DNA from 2 places in the Nonomuraea sp. NPDC049028 genome. Region 2 is predicted to be linked to the other one. Evidence: predicted binding sites of a transcription regulator. Region 2 holds the regulator's gene; the other holds the start of a gene.

Region 1 (4,812 bases), on a different contig from region 2:
CAGCTCGTGTGCGAACCGCTGTAACGGGCCCGCGTCAGGGTCGAGCGGTCGTTCCGGTCGTCCCATGAACCCGCCCCCATGGCCGTACGATCGCCGGTTGTCGAACTGCGAAGTTCGGCGCTTGACAACCGGAATCGACTATAGCCATCGGGAGTTGATTACGCGATGAACCGCCCGTCCCGCCCCCGTGGAAGACGGGCGGCTCCAACGCGACTTACGCCCGGTAATGCCGGCGACAGCCTAGGGCTGGGCTGGATCCGGCCTTATAGGTCGTAGTGCAGGTCGGTCTTGCCATTGCTTGGGTTGTAGGTGCAGTAGTAGTCGATGCCGGTTTGCGAGTGCAGGTAGGACGCTCTGCTCAAGCAGTCGTAGCAGCTTTCGTAGTTCGGGGGCACCCACACGCTGTTCGGGTTGGCCTCTGTCCTGAGGTGGCATCGGTTTGGGGCGAGGATCGTGGAGGCCTCGCTGCTCGACGAGGTGCTCGCGGTCGAAGCGTACGACAGGCCGGGTACGGAGGCGATGACAGCGGTGGCGAACATGGCTGCCGTCACAAGGCCCAGACCGCTCGCGAGCTTCCTGCGGGACTGTCGTTCCATGTCGATTCCCTTCGTCGGGTGACTCGGTAAGCCGTATCCCCTGGTCTAGCCGTCTCGAAATTGTCCAGCGCGCGTACGGCGTGCTGGACAAACAACTCTTCGGAGGCGGGTCGGTGTTGGAACTTCTAACAGGTGAAACCCATTTCTTTGATATGCGTGTGAGTTAACGTGGGTTTAGGCTCTGGTTTCCGGATCGGCGCATGCCCGCTGTGGGAATGCCACAAAAGCCGCCAGGGCGCGTCACCTTCCTCAGGGAACCCCGCGTTGCTCCGTACCCAGTCCCGCAGAGCTCACGGGTCACTTCGCTCGTCGCGTACGCGGTCAATCGCCCGGTCGTACCAGTCCCGTCTCGTACGCGTACACGATCGCCTGCGCCCTGTCGCGCAGCCCCAGTTTCATCAGCACCCGCCCCACATGCGTCTTGACGGTCTGCTCCGCCACCACCAGCTTCTCCGCGATCTCCTGGTTGGACATCGCCTGCGCGACCAGGGCGAGCACCTCCGTCTCGCGCTCCGTCAGCTCCGCCAGCCGCCGGACCGTCGGCGCTCGGGGCGCGCCCAGCCGGGCGAACTCGTGGATCAGCCGCTTGGTGACCGCCGGGGCGATGAGGGCGTCGCCCGCCGCGACGACCCGCACCGCCTCGGCCAGCTGGACGGCCGAGGCGTCCTTGAGCAGGAACCCGCTCGCTCCCGCCCGCAGCGCCTCATAGACGTAGTCGTCGAGGTCGAAGGTGGTCAGGATGAGGACCTTCGGGCCGTCGCCCGACGACAGGAGCCGCCTGGTCGCCGTCAGCCCGTCCATGACCGGCATGCGTACGTCCATGAGCACCACATCGGGCCGCAGCTCGGCCGCCCGCCGCACCGCCTCCTCGCCGTTGGCCGCCTCGCCCACCACCTCGATGTCGGACTGCGCGCTCAGGAACACCGTGAACCCGGTGCGCACCATTCCCTGGTCGTCCGCGATCAGCACCCGGATCACGCCGTCTCCTCCGTCCCGGCGATCGGTAACGTCGCGGTCACCTGGAAACCGCCCCCTTCGATGGGTCCCGCCTGTAACGTGCCGCCGAGCAGCGCCGCCCTTTCCCGCATGCCCACCAGCCCCTGTCCGGTCCCTTCCGGGCCGCCCGCCGTGGCGCCGGCGCCGTTGGTGACGTGGAGCCGTAAGGCGTCGTCGTCGCATGCGACGACGACCGTGACCGTGGCGCCGGGCGCGTGGCGCATCGCGTTGCTCAGGGACTCCTGCACGATCCGGTACGCGGAAAGCCCGACGGTGGGCGGCAGCGCCCCGAGCGGCTGCTTCGGCAGCTCGACCCCCACGGTGAGCCCGGCGGCGCGGGCGTTGGACACGAGCTCGTCGAGCCGGTCGAGGCCGGGCTGCGGCGCGGTGTCGGTGCGGCCGTCCTGGTCGCGCAGCACACCGAGCACCTGGCGCAGCTCGGAGATGGCCTCCAGGGACAGGCTTCGGATCTCGGCCAGGCCCGCCTCCAGCAGGGCGGGATCGCCGGCCGCCTTGAGCGGCACGGCCTCGGCCTGGATGGCGATCACTGACATGTGGTGGGCGACCACGTCGTGCAGCTCCCGCGCGATCCTGGCCCGCTCTTCGAGCACGGCTTGGGCGCCTTCGGCGAGCCGCGAGCGCCGTTCCTCCTCGGCGAGCCTGGTCGTGGCGTTACGGCGTACGCGCACGTTGTAGCCGAACAGCAGGGAGACCGTCACCATGATCGTGACGAGGACCATCGAGTCGGGATGAACGATCCACGCGGTCAAGACGCTGATCACCCACACGGCGACGGTGATCCGACGGTCGCCGCGCACGGCAACCGAGTAGGTTACCAACAGGTACATCACCGCCAGCCCGACCGTGTAGGGCGGATAGCTGGTGCCGACTGTCTGCGTCACCCAGAACGCGAACGGCAGCTGGACCATGGCCACCCGCCAGGCGCCCAGCGGCCACCGATCGCGCAGCGCCACGGGCAGGGAGAGAGCAGCGGAGGCGAGAGAGAGAAGCGAGTCGTCGACTGGCGGCTTGGCGCCGTCGTTCCAGTTGACGAGCTGGGAGAACGTGGTGGCGAACAGGATATAGGCCACCAGGATGTCCGCCACCTGGACCAGGTCGACGTGGCCGGCCAGTGGCTGCCAGCGGGGCAGCCGGAAACGCAGCCAGCGCGATCGGGGCGGCGGCGGGTCCGCGTCGCCCTGGAACAGCGCCAGCGCGAAGGGCCGCACCACTGCCGAGAACACGCGATCACCCTACGGGGGCGTGGCCGGGCGGGCATCAACCCTGGGTCTTCATCCTCAGGTATGACTGGCTTACATGATTACGATCGCCGTGAGCGAACATCGGCAACCCTGGGAACAATCAGAGGCTCTAATGACTTGAGTCGGTATAACTCAACCCTTTGGAGTTCGTATGAGTGAGAGCTTGATCCTCCCGGTCCTGCCGCTGGACGACGAGGTCGTCCTGCCGGGCATGGTGGTTCCGCTGGACCTGTCCGACTCCGAGGTGCGGGCTGCCATAGACGCGGCTCAGGCATCCGGTGGTAACAAGCCGCGGGTCCTTCTCGTTCCCCGGATCGACGGCCGTTACGGCGCTGTCGGCGTGCAGGCCGTTGTCGAGCAGGTCGGGAGGCTGCCCGGTGGCGAGCCCGCCGCCGTGGTGCGCGGCGTCGACCGCGTGCGCGTTGGCACCGGCACGACCGGCCCCGGCGCCGCCCTTTGGGTGGAGGCCATCACGATCGACACCGTCGCCGCCGGTGAGCGCGCCCAGGAGCTGGCCAAGGAGTACAAGGCCCTGGCCACCACGATCCTGCAGAAGCGCGGCGCCTGGCAGGTGGTCGACCAGGTCAACCAGATCGACGACCCGTCGGTGCTGGCCGACAGCTCCGGCTACACGCCTTGGCTGACGACGGCTCAGAAGGTCGAGCTGCTTGAGGCCGCCGACCCGGCCGAGCGGCTGGCCCGGCTGGTCGAATGGTCGCGCGAGCACCTGGCCGAGCTCGATGTCGCCGAGACGATCCGCAAGGACGTCCAGGAGGGCATGGACAAGCAGCAGCGTGAGTTCCTGCTGCGCCAGCAGCTCGCCGCGGTCCGCAAGGAGCTCAAGGAGCTCAACGGCGACTCCACCGAGACCGAGGAAGAGGACTACCGGGCCCGCGTCGAGGCCGCCGACCTGCCGGAGAAGGTGCGCGAGGCCGCGCTCAAGGAGGTCGACAAGCTGGAGCGTACGTCCGACCAGTCTCCCGAGACCGGCTGGATCCGTACCTGGCTCGACACCGTTCTCGACCTGCCCTGGAACGAGCGGACCGAGGACAACTACGACATCACCGGCGCCCGTGCGGTGCTGGACGCCGACCACACCGGCCTCGCCGACGTGAAGGACCGCGTCATCGAGCACCTGGCCGTGCGCAAGCGCCGCCAGGACAAGGGCTTCGGCGTGGTGGGCGGCCGTCGCAGCGGCGCCGTACTCGCGCTCGCCGGGCCTCCCGGAGTGGGCAAGACCTCGCTGGGCGAGTCCGTCGCGCGGGCGATGGGCCGCAAGTTCGTCCGCGTCGCGCTCGGCGGCGTCCGTGACGAGGCGGAGATCCGCGGTCACCGGCGCACCTACGTCGGCGCGCTGCCCGGCCGCATCGTCCGCGCCATCCGCGAGGCCGGTTCGATGAACCCGGTCGTCCTGCTCGACGAGGTCGACAAGGTCGGCTCCGACTACCGTGGCGACCCGACGGCGGCCCTGCTCGAAGTGCTCGACCCGGCGCAGAACCACACGTTCCGCGACCACTACCTCGAGGTCGAGCTGGACCTGTCCGACGTGCTGTTCCTGGCGACGGCCAACGTCCTGGAGGCCATCCCCGGGCCGCTGCTCGACCGCATGGAGGTCGTCACGCTCGACGGCTATACCGAGGACGAGAAGGTGGCGATCGCCCGTGACCACCTGCTGCCCCGCCAGCTCGACCTCGCCGGCCTGACCGCCGACGAGGTGGGCGTCGAGGACGCGGCACTGCGCAGGCTGGCCGCCGAATACACCCGGGAGGCCGGCGTACGGTCCCTGGAGCGCTCGGTCGCCCGCATCCTGCGCAAGGTCGCGGCCAAGAACGAGCTGCCCGTCACGGTCGGCGAGGACGACCTGGTCGGCTACATCGGCCGCCCCAGGTTCGTGCCGGAGTCGTCGCTGCCGGAGGCCACCCAGCGCACCTCGGTGCCCGGCGTGGCGACCGGCCTGG
Region 2 (4,812 bases):
CCGCGACAACCGCAAGATCGACCCGGAGACGGGCCAGGTGCGCGAACGACCGCAGGACCAGGACACTCCCCCTCCTCCCGCCGCCAGTGAGGCGGCGGCGCAGGACGGGGACCTGCTGGCCCAGCTCTCCGAGCGGACGTCCGACCTGCAGCGCCTCCAGGCGGAATACACCAACTACCGCAGGCGGGTCGAACGCGACCGCGGAGCCGTGCGGGAGCAGGCCGTCGCGAGCGCCCTCCAGGAGCTCCTGCCCGTGCTCGACGACATCGGCCGGGCACGTGATCACGGCGAGCTCACCGGTGGCTTCGCGAAAGTGGCAGAGTCACTGGAAGCGGCCGTCACCAAGCTCGGGCTCAACTCCTTCGGCCAGAAGGGCGACCCGTTCGACCCGACCGTCCACGAGGCGCTGATGCACAGCTACTCGCCGGACGTCACCGAGCCGACCGCGATCGAGGTGCTCCAGCCCGGTTACCGGATGGGTGACCGGGTGCTCCGCCCGGCGCGGGTGGCCGTGGCGGAGCCAGAAGACGCCCCCCCGGCGTCCGACGACGACAACTGACGAAGAACGAAGGGCGATAGATGAGCACCAAGGACTACCTGGAGAAGGACTACTACGCCGTCCTTGGTGTGCCCAAGTCAGCCACGGCCGAAGACATCAAGAAGGCCTACCGCAAGCTGGCCAGGCAGTACCACCCCGACACCAATCAGGGCGACGTGGCCAAGGAGACCAAGTTCAAGGAGATCTCCGAGGCCAACGACATCCTGTCCGACAGCAAGCGCCGCAAGGAATACGACGAGGCGCGCACGCTGTTCGGGTCCGGGGTGGGGGCCCAGCGTCCCGGCAGTGGCGGCTTCCCGTTCGACTTCGGCGACCTGTTCGGGGGCACCGCCAACCAGCAGCAGCAGGGCCACGGGGCGGGTGAGCGGCTCGGCGACCTGTTCGGCGGGCTGTTCAACCGCGGTGGCGGCGGCTCGGCCCGTACGACCAGCGCCACCAGGCCGCGGCGTGGCCAGGACGTCGAGTCCGAGGTCACGCTCACGTTCTCCGAAGCGGTCGAGGGCTCCACGGTGTCGCTCAGAATGACCAGCTCGGCCGCCTGCACGGCCTGCAGCGGCACCGGGGCCAAGGCCGGCACCACCCCACGGGTCTGCCCGACCTGTGAGGGCACGGGGGCGGCCAGCCGTAACCTGGGCAACTTCGCCTTCTCCGAGCCCTGCCGCGACTGCAAGGGCCGCGGCCTGCTCGTGGACGACCCCTGCCCCGTGTGCGAGGGCAGCGGCCGGGCCAAGAGCACCCGCAACATCCAGGCGCGCATCCCCGCGGGGGTGGCCGACGGACAGCGGGTCAAGCTCAAGGGGAAGGGCGCTCCGGGCGAGAACGGCGGCCCGGCCGGCGACCTCTACATCCTCACGCACGTCAAACCGCACGCCGTCTTCGGCAGGACGGGCGACAACCTGACCATCACGGTGCCGGTGACCTTCTCCGAGGCCGCGCTCGGCGCCGAGATCAAGGTGCCGATACTCAAGGGGCTGCCGGTCACGCTGCGCATCCCGACGGGCACGCCCAACGGCCGCACGTTCAGGATCCGTGGCAGAGGCGTCGCCCGCAAGGACGGCACCAAGGGCGACCTGCTCGCCACCGTCGAGGTGCTCGTCCCCAAGACACTGGACGACAAGTCCCGCGAGCTCCTCACGGAGTTCAACACCGCGACGGCGGGCGAGGACCCGCGGGCTGATCTCATACAGAGAGCCAGAAGCGAGTAGCCGATGGACGCCAACTATTTCGACCTGTCAGACGAGACTCCGGTCTATGTGATCTCGGTGGCCGCACAGCTGTCGGGCCTCCATCCGCAGACCTTGCGGCAGTACGACCGGCTCGGACTGGTCTGTCCAGGCCGCACGGCGGGGCGCGGCCGCCTCTACTCCACCCGCGACATCATCCAGCTCCGCGAGGTTCAGCGGCTCTCCCAGGAGGAGGGCATCAACCTCGCGGGCATCAAGCGGATTCTCGAGCTCGAGAACGAGGCTCTGCGGCTGCGTGAGGAGGTTCACCGCCTCCGCGCCGAGATGCAGATGGTCAGGGCGCTGATCCGCTACGAGCTGCCACCGGGGGCCTAGAACACATGGACTACAAGCTCACCCAGAAGAGCCAGGAAGCTCTCTCCGGGGCCATGCGGCGTGCCGCCGCGGAGGGCAATCCGGAGATCGCGCCCGCCCACCTGCTGACCACGCTGCTCGCCCAGACGGGCGGCACCGCCATTCCGCTGCTCGAAGCCGTCGGCGCCGACTGGAAGACGCTGCGCGCCAAGGCCGAGGAGCAGCTCGCCGGGCTGCCGAAGGCGCAGGGCTCCACCGTGAGCGCGCCGTCGAGCTCCCGCCAGCTGCTCACCGTGATCAACACCGCGGCGCAACGGGCCAAGCGGCTCGAAGACGAGTACGTCTCCACCGAGCACCTGCTCGTCGGCCTGTCCACCGACGGCGGCCAGGCGGCCGAGCTGCTGAAGTCCCAGGGGGCGACGCCTCAGGCGCTGCTCGACGCCTTCGAGAAGGTACGCGGTCACGCCCGTGTCACCAGTGAGACGCCCGAGGACACCTACCAGGCGCTGGAGAAATACGGCGTCGACCTGACCGAGCGGGCCCGCAACGGCAAGCTCGACCCGGTCATCGGCCGCGACTCCGAGATCCGCCGGGTCGTGCAGGTGCTGTCGCGGCGCACCAAGAACAACCCGGTGCTGATCGGCGAGCCCGGCGTCGGCAAGACGGCCGTCGTCGAGGGCCTGGCCCAGCGCATCGTGGCCGGCGACGTGCCCGAGTCGCTGCGCAACAAGCGGCTCATCTCACTCGACCTCGGCGCGATGGTCGCGGGCGCCAAATACCGCGGCGAGTTCGAGGAGCGGCTCAAGGCCGTGCTCTCCGAGATCAAGGAGAGCGACGGGCAGATCGTCACGTTCATCGACGAGCTGCACACGGTCGTCGGGGCGGGCGCCGCCGAGGGCGCGATGGACGCGGGCAACATGCTCAAGCCCATGCTGGCCCGCGGCGAGCTGCGCATGATCGGCGCCACGACGCTCGACGAATACCGCGAGCGCATCGAGAAGGACCCCGCGCTGGAGCGCCGCTTCCAGCAGGTCTACGTCGGCGAGCCCACGGTCGAGGACACGATCGCGATCCTGCGCGGGCTCAAGGGCCGCTACGAGGCCCACCACCAGGTCCAGATCGCCGACAGCGCGCTGGTCGCCGCCGCCGCGCTCTCCGACCGCTACATCACCAACCGCTTCCTGCCCGACAAGGCCATCGACCTGGTCGACGAGGCCGCCTCCCGGCTGCGCATGGAGATCGACTCGCGTCCCGTCGAGATCGACCAGCTCCAGCGCAACGTCGACCGGATGAAGATGGAGGAGCTGGCCCTTTCCAAGGAGACCGACGAGGCCTCCATCCAGCGGCTCGAACGCCTGCGCAAGGAGCTGGCCGACCGCCAGGAGGAGCTCAACGCCCTCGTCGGCCGCTGGGAGCTGGAGAAGGCCGGTCTCAACAAGGTCGGCGAGCTGAAGAAGCAGCTCGACGAGGCCAGGAGCGGCGCTGAGCGGGCGCAGCGCGACGGCGACTTCGAGGCCGCCTCCCGGCTCATGTACGCCGAGGTGCCGCGCCTGGAGCAGGCTCTGCAAGCCGCCTCCGACGCCGCGACGCCCGACCACGCCATGGTCAAGGAGGAGGTCGGCGCCGACGACATCGCCGAGGTCATCTCCTCCTGGACGGGCATCCCGGCGGGGCGGCTGCTGGAGGCTGAGACGGCCAAACTGCTGCGGATGGAGGAGGAGCTGGGGCGGCGCCTCATCGGGCAGCAGCAGGCCGTACAGGCCGTCTCGGACGCCGTACGCCGGAGCCGGGCCGGGATCTCCGACCCCGACAGGCCCACGGGCTCGTTCCTGTTCCTCGGCCCGACGGGTGTCGGCAAGACCGAGCTGGCCAAGGCGCTGGCGGAGTTCCTGTTCGACGACGAGCGGGCGATGACCCGCATCGACATGAGCGAATACTCCGAGAAGCACAGCGTCGCCCGGCTCGTCGGCGCGCCTCCCGGCTACGTCGGCTACGAGGAGGGCGGCCAGCTCACCGAGGCCGTCCGGCGGCGGCCCTACACGGTCGTGCTGCTCGACGAGGTGGAGAAGGCCCATCCCGAGGTCTTCGACATCCTGCTGCAGGTGCTCGACGACGGCCGGCTGACCGACGGCCAGGGCCGTACCGTCGACTTCCGCAACACGATCCTGATCCTCACCTCCAACATCGGCTCGCAGTTCCTGGTCGACCCCAAACTGGCCAACGGCGCCAAGCGCGAGGCCGTGATGGGCGCGGTGCGCAGCTCGTTCAAGCCGGAGTTCCTCAACCGGCTCGACGACGTGATCCTGTTCGACGCGCTCGGCTCGGAAGAGCTGACGCGCATCGTCGACCTCCAGATCGAACGCCTGGCCCAGCGGCTGGCCGACCGCAGGCTCACGCTGGAGGTCACCGACGCGGCCAGCGAGTGGCTGGCGCTCACCGGATACGACCCGATGTACGGGGCGCGCCCGCTGCGCCGCCTGGTCCAGTCGGCGATCGGCGACAAGCTGGCCAAGGCCGTGCTGTCGGGCGAGGTCGTGGACGGCGACCGGGTGCTGGTGGACCTGGGCGACGACGAGCTGTCCATCGTCCGCGGCTGAGGTCTGATACGTGACGCCCGGGAACCGATCGGTTCCCGGGCGTCACGTATCACGGCAGGTGGGCAGGCTCACGCCACCACCGGGCCGGTCACCTCCGCCCTCTCGGGACGTCCCTGGT

Evidence for each region. The regulator HspR, encoded in region 2, represses chaperone genes until heat shock. The targets are predictions, from matches to a motif close to ANTTGAGTCNNNNNGACTCAANT.
Region 1: lon (endopeptidase La) is a predicted target of HspR. The motif match lies at 2,970-2,992, and genes of this name have one in related genera.

The regions. Positions count from the first base shown of each region.
Region 1 is NZ_JBICTR010000019.1:112,468-117,279, reverse strand. Features, by position in the region: gene ACGFJ2_RS53390 (hypothetical protein) at 264-596, opposite strand; gene ACGFJ2_RS53385 (response regulator transcription factor) at 918-1,574, opposite strand; gene ACGFJ2_RS53380 (sensor histidine kinase) at 1,571-2,836, opposite strand; gene lon (endopeptidase La) at 3,006-4,812, shown strand, end outside.
Region 2 is NZ_JBICTR010000007.1:399,204-404,015, reverse strand. Features, by position in the region: gene grpE (nucleotide exchange factor GrpE) at 1-559, shown strand, start outside; gene dnaJ (molecular chaperone DnaJ) at 580-1,764, shown strand; gene ACGFJ2_RS29070 (heat shock protein transcriptional repressor HspR) at 1,768-2,118, shown strand; gene clpB (ATP-dependent chaperone ClpB) at 2,124-4,694, shown strand; gene ACGFJ2_RS29060 (tetratricopeptide repeat protein) at 4,812-4,812, opposite strand, start outside.